3 regions of the Paracoccus sp. TRP genome follow, and region 3 is predicted to be linked to each of the others. Evidence: riboswitches for the same ligand, from Rfam matches in the RefSeq annotation. Region 3 holds a riboswitch; each other region holds the start of a gene.
What was found. A riboswitch is a leader RNA that binds a small molecule or an ion and turns the genes downstream of it on or off. The one in region 3 is predicted to bind thiamine pyrophosphate.
Positions count from the first base shown of each region.

Region 1: linked by a shared signal. The riboswitch ahead of thiC (phosphomethylpyrimidine synthase ThiC) and the one ahead of PARACOCCUSGL_RS0110600 (TenA family protein) in region 3 are both predicted to bind thiamine pyrophosphate.
Region 2: linked by a shared signal. The riboswitch ahead of thiD (bifunctional hydroxymethylpyrimidine kinase/phosphomethylpyrimidine kinase) and the one ahead of PARACOCCUSGL_RS0110600 (TenA family protein) in region 3 are both predicted to bind thiamine pyrophosphate.

Region 1 is NZ_AEPN01000018.1:69,139-74,265, forward strand. Features, by position in the region: gene PARACOCCUSGL_RS0111275 (MBL fold metallo-hydrolase) at 1-508, opposite strand, end outside; gene thiC (phosphomethylpyrimidine synthase ThiC) at 684-2,483, opposite strand; TPP riboswitch at 2,601-2,731, opposite strand; gene PARACOCCUSGL_RS0111285 (efflux transporter outer membrane subunit) at 2,767-4,146, opposite strand; gene PARACOCCUSGL_RS0111290 (efflux RND transporter permease subunit) at 4,250-5,127, opposite strand, start outside.
Region 2 is NZ_AEPN01000001.1:222,886-228,012, reverse strand. Features, by position in the region: gene PARACOCCUSGL_RS0101120 (HAD family phosphatase) at 1-228, opposite strand, end outside; gene PARACOCCUSGL_RS0101115 (nucleotide sugar dehydrogenase) at 409-1,575, shown strand; TPP riboswitch at 1,668-1,772, shown strand; gene thiD (bifunctional hydroxymethylpyrimidine kinase/phosphomethylpyrimidine kinase) at 1,836-2,663, shown strand; gene PARACOCCUSGL_RS0101105 (FAD-dependent oxidoreductase) at 2,660-3,637, shown strand; gene thiS (sulfur carrier protein ThiS) at 3,621-3,818, shown strand; gene PARACOCCUSGL_RS0101095 (thiazole synthase) at 3,820-4,584, shown strand; gene PARACOCCUSGL_RS0101090 (thiamine phosphate synthase) at 4,581-5,127, shown strand, end outside.
Region 3 is NZ_AEPN01000015.1:26,229-31,355, forward strand. Features, by position in the region: gene PARACOCCUSGL_RS0110580 (GntR family transcriptional regulator) at 1-447, opposite strand, end outside; gene PARACOCCUSGL_RS0110585 (M48 family metallopeptidase) at 500-1,183, opposite strand; gene PARACOCCUSGL_RS0110590 (FYDLN acid domain-containing protein) at 1,332-1,655, shown strand; gene PARACOCCUSGL_RS0110595 (NUDIX hydrolase) at 1,743-2,216, shown strand; gene PARACOCCUSGL_RS0110600 (TenA family protein) at 2,220-2,861, opposite strand; TPP riboswitch at 2,939-3,061, opposite strand; gene PARACOCCUSGL_RS0110605 (AI-2E family transporter) at 3,254-4,435, shown strand; gene hflC (protease modulator HflC) at 4,507-5,127, opposite strand, start outside.

The DNA of each region.
Region 1 (5,127 bases), on a different contig from region 3:
TGTCAGGCATGAACAGCGTGTCATGCACAAAGGCCGCATCCCCGACGACATAGGTGACCGAGGCCAGCGTATGGCCCGGTGAAAACATCACATGGGCGGGGATATTGCCGACCGAGAACCGCTCACCCGCAGCAAACAGCTTGTCCCATTGCGAGCCATCGGCAGGGAAATCAGGCCAGTTATAGAAATCCTTCCACAGGTTTTGCACCTCGACAATCTTTTCGCCGATGGCGGTCGGGGCGCCGGTCTTGCTACGCAGGTAATCGGCGGCCGAGAAGTGGTCGGCATGGGGATGGGTATCCAGAATCCACTGAACCTCATAGCCTTTATCAGCGATAAAGCTAAGGATGCGGTCGGCCTCGATGGTGGCGGTGGCACCGGATTTCTCGTCATAATCCAGCACCGGGTCGATGATGGCGCATTTTCCGGTCTCGGGGTCGGCTACGACATATTGCACCGAGCCGGTGCGCGCCTCGTAGAAGCCGGTCACTTCCGGGACATTCACCATGGGTCGTCTCGCTTTTGCTTCTTTAAACCGCAGCCGGCCAGGCCGGCCTATGGGATGACCTCTATTCAATCCCACGCCCCAGTGCCACCGAAACCATAGCTGGAAAAGACCCCGCCCCCGCGTCAGACGGAAGCGGCCAGTAAGGCTCTGGCCGCCTCTGGTTGCTGCGCCGAGGTCAGCCCGCCTCGGTCACGGCGACGTCTTTCGCGGGCAGATACAGCGCCCCGCCCTGTCGGAATTTTTCGGCCATTTCCTCCATGCCGGCCTGACGCTCGGCCTCGGCCCGGATGTCGTGCGAAATGCGCATCGAGCAGAACTTGGGCCCGCACATCGAGCAGAAATGCGCAAGCTTATGCGCCTCTTTCGGCATGGTCTCGTCATGCATGGCGCGTGCGGTGTCAGGGTCAAGGCCAAGGTTGAACTGATCCTCCCAGCGAAACTCGAACCGTGCCCGCGACAAGGCGTCATCGCGCAGACGCGCCCCGGGATGACCCTTGGCCAGATCGGCGGCATGAGCGGCCAGCTTGTAAGTGATCACACCGGTTTTGACGTCGTCACGGTCGGGCAGACCCAGATGTTCCTTGGGCGTGACATAGCAAAGCATCGCGGTCCCGAACCAGCCAATCATCGCCGCGCCAATGCCCGAGGTGATATGATCATAGCCCGGCGCGATATCGGTGGTCAGCGGCCCGAGCGTATAGAAGGGCGCGTCATGGCAATGGCGCTGCTGCTCATCCATATTCGCCTTGATCTTATGCATGGGCACATGGCCCGGCCCCTCGATCATCACCTGGCAATCCCTGGCCCATGCGATTTTGGTCAGCTCACCCAAGGTGCGAAGCTCTGCGAATTGCGCCTCGTCATTGGCATCAGCGATCGAACCGGGGCGCAACCCGTCGCCCAGACTGAAGCTGACATCATAGGCACGCATGATGTCGCAGATTTCCTCAAAATTCTCATAGAGAAAGCTCTCGCGGTGGTGATGCAGACACCATTTCGCCATGATCGAGCCTCCGCGACTGACGATCCCCGTCACCCTGCGCGCAGTCAGCGGGATCATATGCAGGCGCACCCCGGCATGGATGGTAAAGTAATCGACGCCCTGTTCGGCCTGCTCGATCAGCGTATCGCGGTAAATCTCCCAACTCAGATCCTCGGCGACGCCGCCGACCTTTTCCAGTGCCTGATACAGCGGAACCGTACCAATCGGGACCGGAGCGTTGCGGATGATCCAGTCGCGGATGTTGTGAATATTGCGCCCGGTCGAAAGGTCCATGACAGTATCGGCGCCCCAGCGGATCGCCCAGACCATCTTTTCAACCTCTTCCTCCATGCTGGAGGTGACGGCGGAATTGCCGATATTGGCATTCACCTTGACGCGAAAATTGCGGCCAATGATCATCGGCTCAAGCTCACGATGGTTGATATTGGCCGGGATGATCGCACGACCGGCAGCGATCTCGGCCCGCACGAACTCGGGCGTCACCAGATCGGGCAGATCCGCGCCCATTGGATCACCATCGCGAATATGGGCGGCCAACCTGCCTTCATTCTCGCGGATGGCGACAAATTCCATTTCTGGCGTGACGATGCCCGCACGAGCATAGGCAAGCTGAGTAATTGCCCGGTCCCCAACCGCGCGCAGCGGATCGCGGCGTTCAGGGAATGCAGGGGTCAGGCGCGCGCCCTCGGCAAACCCGTTGTCGGCAGCAGTCACGGGACGGCCCGGATAGGAGGCCACATCACCGCGCCGCAACTGCCAGTCGCCGCGCAGATCGGGCAGACCACGCGCGATATCGGCCCGCACCCCGGCATCCGTATAGGGGCCAGAGCTGTCATAGACGATCAGCGGTGCCTCGTTTGAAACCGCGATTTCGCGCATCGGCACACGAATATCGTGCACCTGCCCCGGAACATGGATCTTGCGCGATCCGGGCAGAGGGCCGGTGGTGATAGTGGGAAGGGTCTGGCTCATCTCGTTCTCCCTGAGCAGAGACCCAGCCGAGCCCGGAAGCAGAAAGGGGCCAACGGCCCCGCGAGATGCGAAAAGGGCCGGGTGGCCCGAAAGGACCACCCCGCGATCTGCGTATGGGGAAATGCCCTTCGGTCTTCCTACGCCAGTATCAACTGGGTCAGGTTCAAAGGGTCGCTTCACCGGAACCGCTATAAGACGGTCCCTGTCAGCCTCTCAGTCCCCTGGGCGGGACTCCCCTGACGTCCGGGCAGCATGGCCGTTTCCCTGCGGCCGGTCAATACCCTCAGCTGGCAGGCAGGCCGACACCGCCGGCCGAGGCTGCGCTGAGAGCGACAAAGTTCAGCGCCTGCTGACGCACCGCTGCCGCCAGTTCCTGACGGGCTGAAAGCAGGCTGCGCTCGGCATCCAGGACCGGGAAGAAATCAGCCTCGCCCAGTTCATACGAACTGCGGGTCAGGCTGACCGTCTCGCGGGCGTTATCGACCAGACGCGATTGCGCGGAAACTGCGCGAGCGTCGCGGTTATAGCCGGCCAGCGCGTTCTCGACCTCTTCGACCGCTTTCAGGACCGATGCCTGCCACGCCAGCCGCGCCTGTTCGGCACGCGCCTGCGCAGCCGACAGCCGGGCCTCATTCGCGCCCCCGGTAAAGAGGGGCAGCGTGATCTGGGGCCCAAAGCCCCAGGTCTTCATGCTGCCGCCACCGCGGATATTGGTCGGCGTGATCGTGCCCGACAGGGTCAGGCGCGGATAAAAGGCGGCCTGCGCCTCGCCCACATCGGCGACAGCTGCGGCAAGGTTGCGTTCGGCCATGCGCACATCGGGGCGCACCCGGATCACATCGGCAGGTACACCGACGCTGGCGCTGTAGCGCGCGCGCGGCTGGCCACCCGTCTTGCGCAACTGCGCCGCGATATCGGTGCTGCGCCCAGCGGTCAGGGTCGCAAGCCGGTTCACCGACTGGTCAAACCCGACCTCAAGCGCGGGCAAGGCCGCCTCGGCCTGGGCAACCAGCTGCTCAGCCTGCAGCACCTCAAGGCGCGAGGCGCTGCCAAAGGCATCCTGCGTCCGCGTCATCTCAAGCGTGCGCTTGCGGCTTTGAAGGCTCTGGCGGGTCAGAGCCATCGTCTCCTGATAGTAGCGCGCATCAACATAGGCCGAGGCGATTGCGCTGGCGACGGTCAGCCGCGCCACTTCTGCCGACAGATAGGCCGCATCCAGCCGGGCCGAGGCACCCTCGCGCGCGGCGCGGTTCTGCCCAAAAAGGTCAATCAGCCACGAAACGCCCAGCGTCGCAGAGGTGGTTTCGACCACGCCGGTTTCGTTGTGCGCGCGTCCGGCCGCACCTTCGGCCTGCGCCTGCGGCAGGTCGTTTGCACCGACCAGCCGGGCATTGGCCTGTGCCTCGCGGATCGTGGCAACAGCGGTCTGGACATCAAGGTTGCGCTTTAACCCCGCTGCAATCAACGCATCCAGCCGCTTGTCGCGAAACGCTGCCCACCAGGCGTTCGAGCCGGCGCGCCGGGCCGGAGAGCTGGAGGCAAAGCTTGTAGCCACATCGGCCTTGGGCGCCGTGTAGGTGACCGGGTTACAGGCGGCAAGCGCCAGGGTCGAGACGAACCCGCCCAGGATGCCGCGACGGGAAAGAGACAAGGTATGAGTCATCCGAAACTCTCTGCTTGAAACGGCCCGGAACCGGGTCGCGGAAAAGAAGGGAAAGCACGGGCGGCCCCCGGGACCGCCCGTACCCTTGCGGCGAAGCCGGAGCCTAGCCCGCCGTATCGGCTTTTGCAGGCTTCTCAGCTTTTGCGCCGGTCAGGCGGCTGACAAGCCCAAGGACGAACACGAAGAACACCGGAACAAAAAACACAGCAAGGACGGTGGCCGCGACCATCCCACCGATCACGCCGGTACCGATCGCGTTCTGGCTGGCAGCCGAGGGTCCCGTTGCGATCGCAAGCGGCACCACGCCCAGCGTAAAAGCCAGCGAGGTCATCAGGATCGGCCGGAAGCGCAGTTTGGCCGCCTGTACCGCCGCCTCGATCAGGCTTTGACCCTGTTCGCGCAGCTCTTTGGCGAATTCGACGATCAGGATGGCGTTTTTGGCAGACAGGCCGATGATCGCGATCAGGCCGACCTTGAAGTAGATGTCGTTCGGCATGTCACGCAGCATCACCGCCCCGACACACCCCAGAACGCCCAAGGGCACCACCAGCATCACCGACAGCGGAATCGACCAGCTTTCGTAAAGGCCCGAAAGCAGCAGGAAGACAAAGAGAATACTCATCGCATAAAGCAGCGTCGCCTGCGAACCGGCCTGGATCTCTTCCAGAGACTGACCAGTCCATTCATAGCCAAAGCCCTGCGGCAGTTCGGTCGCCAGACGCTCCATCTCGGCCATGGCGGCACCAGAGCTGTAGCCCGGAGCAGCAGCGCCCGCGATACGGATCGAGGGATAACCGTTATAACCCACGACCTGCGACGGCCCCTGCTCCCAGCTTACGCTTGCAAAGGACGAGAAAGGCACCATGCCACCATTGCTGTTGCGCACGGTGAGCTTCAGGATGTCCTCGGCCTGCATACGCGAGTTTTCCTCGGCCTGCATGACCACGCGCTGCATCTTCCCGGCATTGGGGAAGTCGTTGA
Region 2 (5,127 bases), on a different contig from region 3:
CGCGAGATAGCCCGCCAGATGCCGCGCCTCGTCGCCATGCTCGGCCCGTGCGGCGGCAAGACCGTCCTCAAAGCTGCGCCCGCCGTCCTGCAACCTGTTCCAGCCGGCAAAATCGATGCGCTGCATCCAGGCCTCGGCCTCGGCCCGGCTGGTAAAGATATCCGCAAAGGCCAGCGCAGGGTCCCAGTCGATCAGCACCCCGCCAAGGTCGAAAATCACGCTTTTCATGGCATCCTTCCGCTTCGGTTGCGCCCAGATCGTCCGGAATGCCCCGCCAAGTAAAGCCCCGAGCCGCCGATTCCCCCGATGCGGCCCGATCTTACCCCACGCGGCAAAAATCTGCGCGACAGCTCTGACAGATCCAATCTGAACTGGACTGTTTTCTTCAGAGTGGATAGGACCCCGCACATGCGTATTTCTGTCGCCGGGCTAGGCTATGTAGGAATGTCGATCGCGGTGCTGCTGGCGCAGCACAACGAAGTCATGGCATTCGATCTGAACGCAGAGCGCGTGGCATTGGTAAATGCCCGCCGCTCACCCATTCAGGACCCCGATCTCGAGGAATGGCTGGCTGGAAAGCAGCTGTCCCTGCAGGCCACGACCGACCAGGCCGAGGCTATGGCGGGGGCGGATTTCGTCATCATCGCCACGCCGACGAATTACGACCCGCGCACGAACCGCTTTGACACCCAAAGCGTCGAGGCTGTGATCGCCCAGGCCCGCGACCACGCCCCGCAGGCAACGATCGTGATCAAATCCACGGTGCCCGTCGGATTCGTGGCACGGATGCGGCAAGAAACAGGCAATGAGAACATCATGTTCTCACCCGAGTTTCTGCGTGAAGGCCGCGCGCTTTACGATAACCTTTACCCGTCGCGCATCGTCGTCGGGGATCATGGCCCCGCTGCGCATAAGCTGGCCGATCTGCTGGCACAGGGCGCGATCCGCAAGGATATGCCGGTGCTTTTCACCGGCCCCGCCGAGGCCGAGGCGATCAAGCTGTTCGCCAACACCTACCTTGCGATGCGCGTGGCCTATTTCAACGAGTTGGACAGCTATGCTCTGGCCCGCGGCCTGAACCCGCGCGAAATCATCGAGGGCGTCGGCCTCGATCCGCGGATCGGCGATCAGTACAACAACCCAAGCTTCGGCTATGGCGGCTACTGCCTGCCCAAGGACAGCAAGCAGCTTCTGGCCAACTATGATCAGGTCCCGCAGAACCTGATTGCGGCGGTGGTGGAAAGCAACCGCACCCGCAAGGACTTCATCGCCGACCAGATCATCGCACGCGAACCCAAGGTTGTCGGCGTCTATCGGCTGGTGATGAAGGCCGGCTCGGACAATTACCGCGACAGCTCGATTCAGGGCATCATGAAGCGGATCAAGGCCAAGGGCATTCCCTGCATCGTCTATGAGCCGGTGCTGACCGAGGATCACTTCTTTCACAGTCCGGTCATCCGTGACCTCGACGCCTTCAAGGCCGAGGCCGATCTGATCATCGCGAACCGCCTTGGCCCCGAATTGGCCGATGTGGCAGACAAGGTCTATACCCGCGACCTCTTTGGCGTGAACTGAACGCAGGCAGGGCCCTGCCCCCAGCTTCCCTGACACCCGGACCCCGCAGCCCTTGCAACCCGGGGCGCGGGGCCCTAGTGTCATGCAAACGACTCATACACTTGGGGGGCCCCGCAACGGGGCTGAGAGGTGCAAGGCACCGACCCATCGAACCTGATCCGGGTCATGCCGGCGTAGGGAAGGGTAGAGTGAAGCGGCAAGACCATCCGCAAAACTGTCCCGACCCCATCTGCATGCCCGGCTGAACTGAAAGGCGGGCCATGCCGGGATTTCCTTCCCCACCTATCGCGCTGACGATTGCCGGATCGGATAGCGGCGGCGGCGCCGGGATTCAGGCCGATCTGAAAAGTTTTTCAGCACTCGGCGTCTTTGGCGCTTCTGTGATCACAGCCATCACCGCCCAGAACACCCGCACCGTTGCGGCGGTCGAACCCGTCAGCCCGGCGATGATCGCCGCCCAGATCGATACGGTCTTTGGTGATCTTGATGTGCGCGCGGTCAAGATCGGCATGCTGGGCGGCCCGGATGTGATCACGGTGGTGGCCGACCGTCTGACCGCGCTTCTGGCAGCCAATCCGATCCCGGTGGTGCTTGACCCGGTGATGGTGGCAAAGTCGGGCGACCCGCTTTTGCCGGACGAGGCAGTCTCGGCCCTGCGTGAACGGCTTATCCCGCTTGCGACCGTTCTGACGCCGAACCTGCCCGAGGCCGCGCGGCTTCTGGATCGCGCCCCCGCGCAAACCCCGGATGAGATGCGGGCGCAGGGCAAGGCACTTTGCGCCCTTGGCGCCACACATGTGCTGATGAAGGGTGGCCATGCCAGCGGAGAGACCTGCACCGACCTGCTGATCGGAGCCGAACCGCTGACCCTGACCGCACCGCGCCAGCACACAGCGAACACCCATGGCACCGGATGCTCACTGTCCTCGGCCATCGCGGCAGGGCTTGCGCAGGGGATGACGGTGCCGGATGCGGCAGACCGCGCGCATGGCTGGTTGCAGGGTGCAATTGCGGCCGCAGATGAGCTGGCGGTGGGGCTGGGCCATGGGCCCGTGCATCATTTCCACGCGCTATGGAGGCAGGCATGACCGCGATTACCATCCTGGGCGCGGGGGTGATGGGTCTCTCGATTGCGACCGAACTGGCCGCGCGTGGGAAACAGCCGCGTATCATCGACCCTGCCGGCAAGCCCGGCTCACATGCCTGCAGCTGGCGCGCGGGCGGCATGCTTGCCCCCTATTGCGAGGCCGAAAGCGCCGAGCCGGTGGTGCTGCGCCTTGGCCTCGACGCCGCCGATTGGTGGGAAGCAAATGGCGCCGAGGTCACCCGGCGAGGCACGCTTGTGCTTGCCCCCTCACGCGACCGGACCGAACTTGACCGCTTTGCCCGGCTGACCAAGGCTCATCAGCCGGTGACCGGTGACGATATCGCGACGCTGGAACCCGAACTGGCCGGCCGCTTTTCGCGCGGGCTGCATTTCGGCACCGAGGCGCATCTGAACCCCCGCGCCGCCCTGCTGGCTCTGCGCGACCGGCTGGAACAGCGCGGCATCCGTATCGAGACCGAGGGCGCACCGACCGGCATGATCGTCGATGCGCGCGGCCTTGCTGCCAGGGACGAGCTGCCCGATCTGCGCGGCGTGCGCGGCGAAATGCTGGTGCTGCGCTGTCCCGAGGTCACGCTGACCCGCACCGTGCGGCTTTTGCATCCGCGCATCCCGCTTTACGTCGTGCCGCGTGGCGACGGGGTCTATATGATCGGCGCGACCATGCTGGAAACCGGCGGCAAGTATCGCGTCACCGCCCGTTCGGCGGTCGAGATGCTGTCGGCTGCCTATGCCCTGCATCCGGGCTTTGCCGAGGCCGAGATCCTTGAGCTTGGCTCGGACGCGCGCCCCGCCTTTCCCGACAATCTGCCCCGCCTGCGCCGGCGCGGTGGCACGCTTTTCGCCAACGGCCTTTACCGCCACGGCTACCTTCTGGCCCCTGCCGTGGCACGTATGGCCGCCGATTATCTGCTTGAGGGCCGGAAACCGGAGTTCATGGATGAAGATCACCCTTAACGGAGCGCCGCGCGACCTGACCGGCCCGACCGTACAGGACGTGCTGACCGAAATCGGACTTGGTACGGCCAAGGTGGCAACGGCACTGAACGGTGCCTTCCTGCCCGCCGCGGCCCGCCCGGAAACGACGCTCAGCGACGGCGACGCGCTGGAAGTCGTGGCCCCCATGCAAGGAGGCTGAGATGCCGGTCTTTTACGGAACCGAGGTCGCAAGCCCGCTGATGCTGGGCACCGCGCAATACCCCTCGCCCGCGATCATGGCCGAGGCATTCCGTGCCTCGGGCGCTGGCATCGCCACCGTCAGCCTGCGCCGCGAAGGCGGCGGCGGGCAGGACTTCTATCGCCTGATCCGCGATCTGGGCATCCCCGTCCTGCCCAATACCGCCGGCTGCCATTCGGTACGCGAGGCCGTGACCACCGCCCAGATGGCACGCGAGCTGTTCGAGACGCCCTGGATCAAGCTTGAGGTCATCCGCGACGACGACACACTTTGCCCCGATGTGATCGCGCTGGTCGAGGCGGCACGGGCGCTGTCCGGGGACGGCTTTCAGGTATTCCCCTATTGCACCGAGGATCTGTCGGTCTGCGGACGGCTGCTTGATGCGGGCTGCGAGGTGCTGATGCCCTGGGGCGCGCCCATCGGCTCGGGCCGGGGGCTGAACAATCCCTATGGGCTGCGCAGCCTTCGGGCGCATTTCCCCGGTATCCCGCTGGTGGTCGATGCAGGCATCGGCCTGCCAAGTCACGCCGCGCAGGCGATGGAGCTGGGCTATGACGCGGTGCTGCTGAACACCGCCGTCGCCAAGGCAGGCGATCCGGTCGCGATGGCCCGCGCCATGGCATCGGCGATCGAGGCCGGAAAACTGGCCCATGGCGCAAACCCGATCGAGGCACGCGACATGGCCGCGCCTTCGACCCCTCTGTTTGGAATGGCGGTGCTGGGATGAAACTGCCGCGCTTTTACCCGATCTTTGACAGCGCCGATTGGCTGCGCCGCGCCCTGCCTCTGGGCGTGAAACTGGTTCAGGTCCGCATCAAGGACCAGCCCCCGGCCCGGCTGATGGGCGAACTGGCATTGTGTCGGGAACTTTGCCGCGATCACGGCGCGACGCTGGTCGTCAATGATCACTGGCAGGCCGCCATCGACCTTGGCTGTGATTTCATCCATCTGGGACAAGAGGATCTGGACACCGCCGACCTGCCGGCGATCCGCCGCGCCGGGCTGCGGCTTGGCATCTCGACCCATGACCATGCCGAGTTGGAGCGGGCGCAGGCCCTTAAGCCTGATTACATCGCCCTGGGCCCGGTATGGCCGACCATTCTGAAAAAGATGAAATGGGAACAGCAGGGCCTTGACCGCGTCCGCGAATGGCGCAGGCTGGTGGGCGAGACGCCGTTGGTCGCCATCGGCGGCATGACACCCGGGCGCGCGCTGGAAGCCTTTGCCGCGGGCGCGGATATTGCTTCGGTTGTCACCGACATCACGCTGA
Region 3 (5,127 bases):
CGCCGGGGCCTGCGCACGCAGGTAAAGCAGGCGATGAAATTCAAGATTGGTGCGGATATAGCCGATGGCGTCATGGCTTTCTGCGGCCTCGCCAATAGCGGCGTTGATGACTGCCATACGCTCGATCAGCGCCTGATGGGCGCGCGGCAGCGCGCGTGAGGCCAGTTCTGGCTCGATCAGGCCGCGCAGCGCCGCCAGCTCTTCGATCCGCTCGACCGACAGTTCCGGCGTGGCGATACGTCCCGATGACGATAGCGACAGTGCCCCTTCGGCTACCAGCCGCCGCACCGCCTCGCGCGCGGGTGTCATCGAGACGCGATGCTCGGCGGCGATGCCGCGCAGGGTCAGCGCCTGACCGGGCGGCAGTTCGCCCAGCATGATGCGCTGACGCAGGTTACGATACAGCCGCTCATGGGCCGAGGTTTCCGAGGAACGCGAAGGACTCATGCCCGCATGTGATCACAAACGGGGCCGCCGTCAAGGCAAAGGAGCGACCCTTTCAGCCACGAAAACGCCATGCCTGCAACTCATGGCCATGGGCGCGCAGCCAGGCGCGTTGCCGGGCGTAATCAGGCCGCAGGCGGGCGGTCGCGGCCCAGAAGGCTGGCGAGTGGTCCATATGCGCCAGATGCGCGACCTCATGCGCTGCGACATAGTCCAGTACTTCGGGTGGGGCCATGGCAAGGCGCCATGAAAACATCAGCCTGCCGTCATGGGTGCAGCTGCCCCAGCGCGAGCGGGTGTCACGCAGGACCAGCGCCTGAAAGCCGCGTCCCAATGCCGCAGCATGACGGTCGCAGGCGGGTGCCAGCCGCGCCTGTGCCAGATGTTTCAGAAATGCCTCAACCACCACTCCGGCCGGGCGGTGTTCGGGGACAAGGATTGCGTCCCCGGCCAGCTCGATCCGCCGCGTCGCTGCCGGGACGATGCGCCGCAACCGCCCCTCGACAGGCAATAGCGCGCCGGGTTCGGCCAGCTGCAGGGGCGGCATCCCTGCGCGCGTATTGCGCAGCCACTCGGCTCGCGATTCGGCAAAGGCACGGCCTGCAGCTAGGCTGGCGCGGCTGGGCAGGGTCAGGACCACCTCGCCCCCCGCCCGTGTAACGCGCAGCGTCATGCGTCGCGCCCGGGCCGAACGGCGCAACGTCACGGGAATGTCGCCTCCGACCAGAATCCTGTCCATGATTTATCGCATCTTGCCAAGCATTGCCTCTGGCCCCATGTTTCCCCTGCACCACCTCTGCCCTGCAAGGGGGAAAAGGCTTTGACAGCCTGTTCCGGCTGTGGCAGGGGACAGCGGATTTAGCTGAACGCGGCAGAAAGAGAACACCATGCCCAAAGAGGAATGGGGCACGAAACGCCTTTGCCCCCATTGCGCCACGCGCTTTTACGATCTGACTAACGATCCGATGACCTGCCCCGCCTGCGGGGCCGAGTTCACGGTGGAAAGCCTGAGCAACGGCCGCACACGCTCGCTGATCGCGGAAAAGACCGCCTCGCGCGATGACGATCAAACGGATCTGGTTGTTGACGACGATCTGGACGATGACGCCGATGCCGGCGATCTGGATGACGATCTGCTGGATGATGACGATGACGACGGCGACGTGTCGCTGGATGACATCGCCGATGTGCCGGACAATGACGACGAGTAAGCGTCGCTGACCATATTGGGGCCCCGGTCCCGGCCATGTGCCGGATCGGGGCCTTTTCTTTTGCCTGTTGTCCAAGGCCCAGACTGCATGAGGATCATCGACCGACAGGCCATGCGGGCCATTCTGCTGACACCCGGGGACCGGGTGTTGCTGATGCGTGTCGATTACGGCGGCGGCGATTGGTGGATCACTCCCGGCGGCGGCGTTGAGCCGGGTGAGACGCCCGAAGAAACCCTGCGCCGCGAACTGGCCGAAGAGTTGGGCTTTACCCTGCCCGCCCTTGGCCCTTTGGTCTGGAAACGGCAGGTCATGATGACCCTGCACCAGCACCGCTGGCGGCAGTCCGAGGACTACTTTCTGATCGAGACCCCGGAATTTGTGCCCCGGGTACTTAACGCGCCCGAGGCCGCCACCTTTCGTGAGTTCCGCTGGTGGAGCCCGCCTGAATTGCGCCACACCTCCGAGAGGATAGCGCCTGCCGGGCTGCTGCGCATCATTCTCGACTACCGGGAATGCGGTCCGCCAAATGGTCCACTGCATCTCGAAATTGTCGAGAATTAATCGCTAACCAGTGTAACTATCATCGAAAAACTCCAGCTCCAGCTGAACGGCCCGGCGGAAAAAGTCCCGTGCCTGATCCGCCCCCTGTGAGCCGACGCGATTAAGTTCCTTTTTCAGGAACGCGACAAAATCGCGGAAAAAGGGATTATCGTGCAGGGTAATCCACTCGGCATGGACAAAATTCGGGGGCAGCGGTTGGGGCGCACGGCTTGCCCAGTCAAGATATAGACCTTCGGCCACATTCAGCACTGCCAGCACCGCTGGATAGCTGCGCGTCGCAGCAGCCTCGCGCATCAGGGCCTGAAAACCCGTGGTTGGCGCGCTGTCGGGGATCTGCGCACGAGCCTCGGCGCTGACCCCCAGCGCATCAAAGGCGCGCAGGAAATAATCATTTTCATCCCCTGAGACCATGCCGGCAAAGCGGCCAAAGCGCAGGCGCGATTCGAACCGGTCTGCCGAGGCGATTGCCGCCCCAAGAAGCGTCAGAAAAGCATCCAGAAAGCGGTGATCCTGCACCAGATAGCGCGCCATGACCGCATCGCTGATCTCGCCCGTGCAAAGCTCGCGCACAAAGCGGTGATTCACGGCGGCATCCCATTGGGCAACGGTTTCCTGGCGCAAGGTTTCAAAAAAGGTTTCGGTCATCGCATCCTCTTTGGCGGGGGCAAGACCGGATAGTCGGACGGCCTCGCAGTGGGGCCGGCAAAGGGCGGGCAGATGACGGGCTGGTCCCTTCCCATCCCTTCGCCGGCATGATCCGGATCAGGTTCAAAGGGTCGCCGCGCCGCGCAGTATATGCGCCAGCAGCCTCTCAGCCCCTTGCCGGGACACCCCCTGGTGCGCGACAGGTTAGCCGGGTCGGGAGGGGCTGTCACGCATCGTCCGGATCGCCCGCGCGCAGGCCAGCACACAGGATCGTGAGCCGGGATCAAGGACTTGCCCGCGTGGCGGGGTGGCATTCCGACTTGCAGCCCGGGGCCAGATGTTATCCTGTTGCGACATGGCGGGCTTACCCGCACGCAGGCAGGATCGGGACCATGACGACAGGCGAAATGCCGAAACCGACAAGCGCGACAGCACCGAACCCCACCGCCGCGTTGCGGCAAGGCCAGAAACAGGTCGGGCTGCGCCTGCACCGCCCCCCCCTGCTGACCAATATATCGGCTGCGCGTTGGCTGCTGCTCGCTATCGTGGCGGCTTCGGTCTATTTCTTTCACGGCTTTCTGGTGCCTGTGTTGGCCGCCTCGGTCATCGCGCTGGCAAGTTGGCCCCTGCGCGACCGCGCGGCATTTCAGCTCAATCTCGGCCGGACCGGAGCGGCGACGCTTCTGGTGCTGGTACTGGTCTGCTTTCTGCTGATTCCCATCGCCATGGCGCTGATCTATGCCTTTCGGGAGCTGCGCGACTGGATCAACTGGGCGATTATGATCAACAGTTCTGGCGCACCAACCCCGGCATGGATGGTTGAGCTGCCCCAGATCGGAGACTGGCTGGACGAGAACTGGCAGAACTATGTCGGCCGCCCGGGCGGCATCAGCGAGATCGTGCAGCTGGTCAGCGGCTCGAATATCGGGGCTATCTATCGCGGTGCGGTGACAGCCGGAACGCTGGCCTTTCATCTGGCCCTGACGCTGCTTTTCATGCTGATTACGCTGTTCGTGCTTTACCGCGACGGAGATCGGATTGTCGCCCAGATCGACCAGGTCGGCCGGCGCATCCTGCCCGACCGGTGGGAGCGGCTGTCGCGCGTTGTGCCTGCAACCATCAGCTCGACAGTGACCGGCATGACCCTGATTGCGATTGGCGAAGGTGTGGTGCTGGGGCTGGCCTATTGGCTGGCTGGTGTCCCCTCACCCGTGACATTTGGCGTCATCACCGGCTTTATGGCGCTGATCCCGGGTGGCGCACCGCTGTGCTTTACCCTTGTCTCGGCCTATCTTGCTGCCAGCGGCTCGCCCGTAGCGGGGGCGGCGCTGTTTTTATGGGGCACTTGCGAGCTTTTCGTAGTCGATAAGACCATCCGCCCGGTCTTGGTCGGAGGACCGGTCAAGCTGCCCTTCCTGCCGACGTTTTTCGGCCTGATCGGCGGGGTCAAGACCATGGGTATCGTGGGTTTGTTTGTCGGCCCGGTGCTGATGGCGCTGCTGGTATCAATCTGGCGGGAATGGCAGCGCGAACTGGCCGAAGAGGAACAGCGGCAGGCCGCCCGCATCGAGTGAAACGGAAAACAGGCATGAGAAAAGGGCGGGACATCTTGTCCCGCCCTTTTGCTATTCAGATCCTTCCCGGATCATTCGGTGGGCGTGACCACCGGTTCTTCTTGCGGCGGGCTGGCCAGCGTTTCCGGCAAGGGCGTCAGCGTCACCCCCGCATTGGCCCCAAGGGGCTGGCCGTCGCGGTTCGTCTGGACCGGCGCAGGGGTTTCACCCGGCTGCAAAGCCCCCTGAACATCGCCCTCATCCGCCGCCTCGGTGGCAGCAGCAGCCGGGGGAGGCAGCGGCACCGGGCGGGCGTTCTCTGCACCATCCGAACGCAGATAGTCAAAGAACTCGCCCTCGGGTTTGATAACCAGCGAGCTGTTCTCGCCCTTCAGCGCACGCTCGTAAGAGGTCATCGAGCGGGTGAAGGCAAAGAATTCAGGGTCGCGGCCGAAAGCATCGGCATAAATCGCGTTACGACGGGCATCGGCCTCACCCCGGATCACCTCGGCCCGCTTGCGCGCCTCGGAGGTCAGCTCGACCACGGTACGGTCGGCAGCGGCGCGGACGCGCTGCGCGGCCTCACCACCACGGGCGATCTCATCAGCCGCTTCACGCTCACGCTCGGCCCGCATCCGGGCATAGGTGGCGGTCAGGTTCTGCTCGGGCAGATCGGTGCGGGTCAGACGCACGTCAATGACCCGGATGCCCAG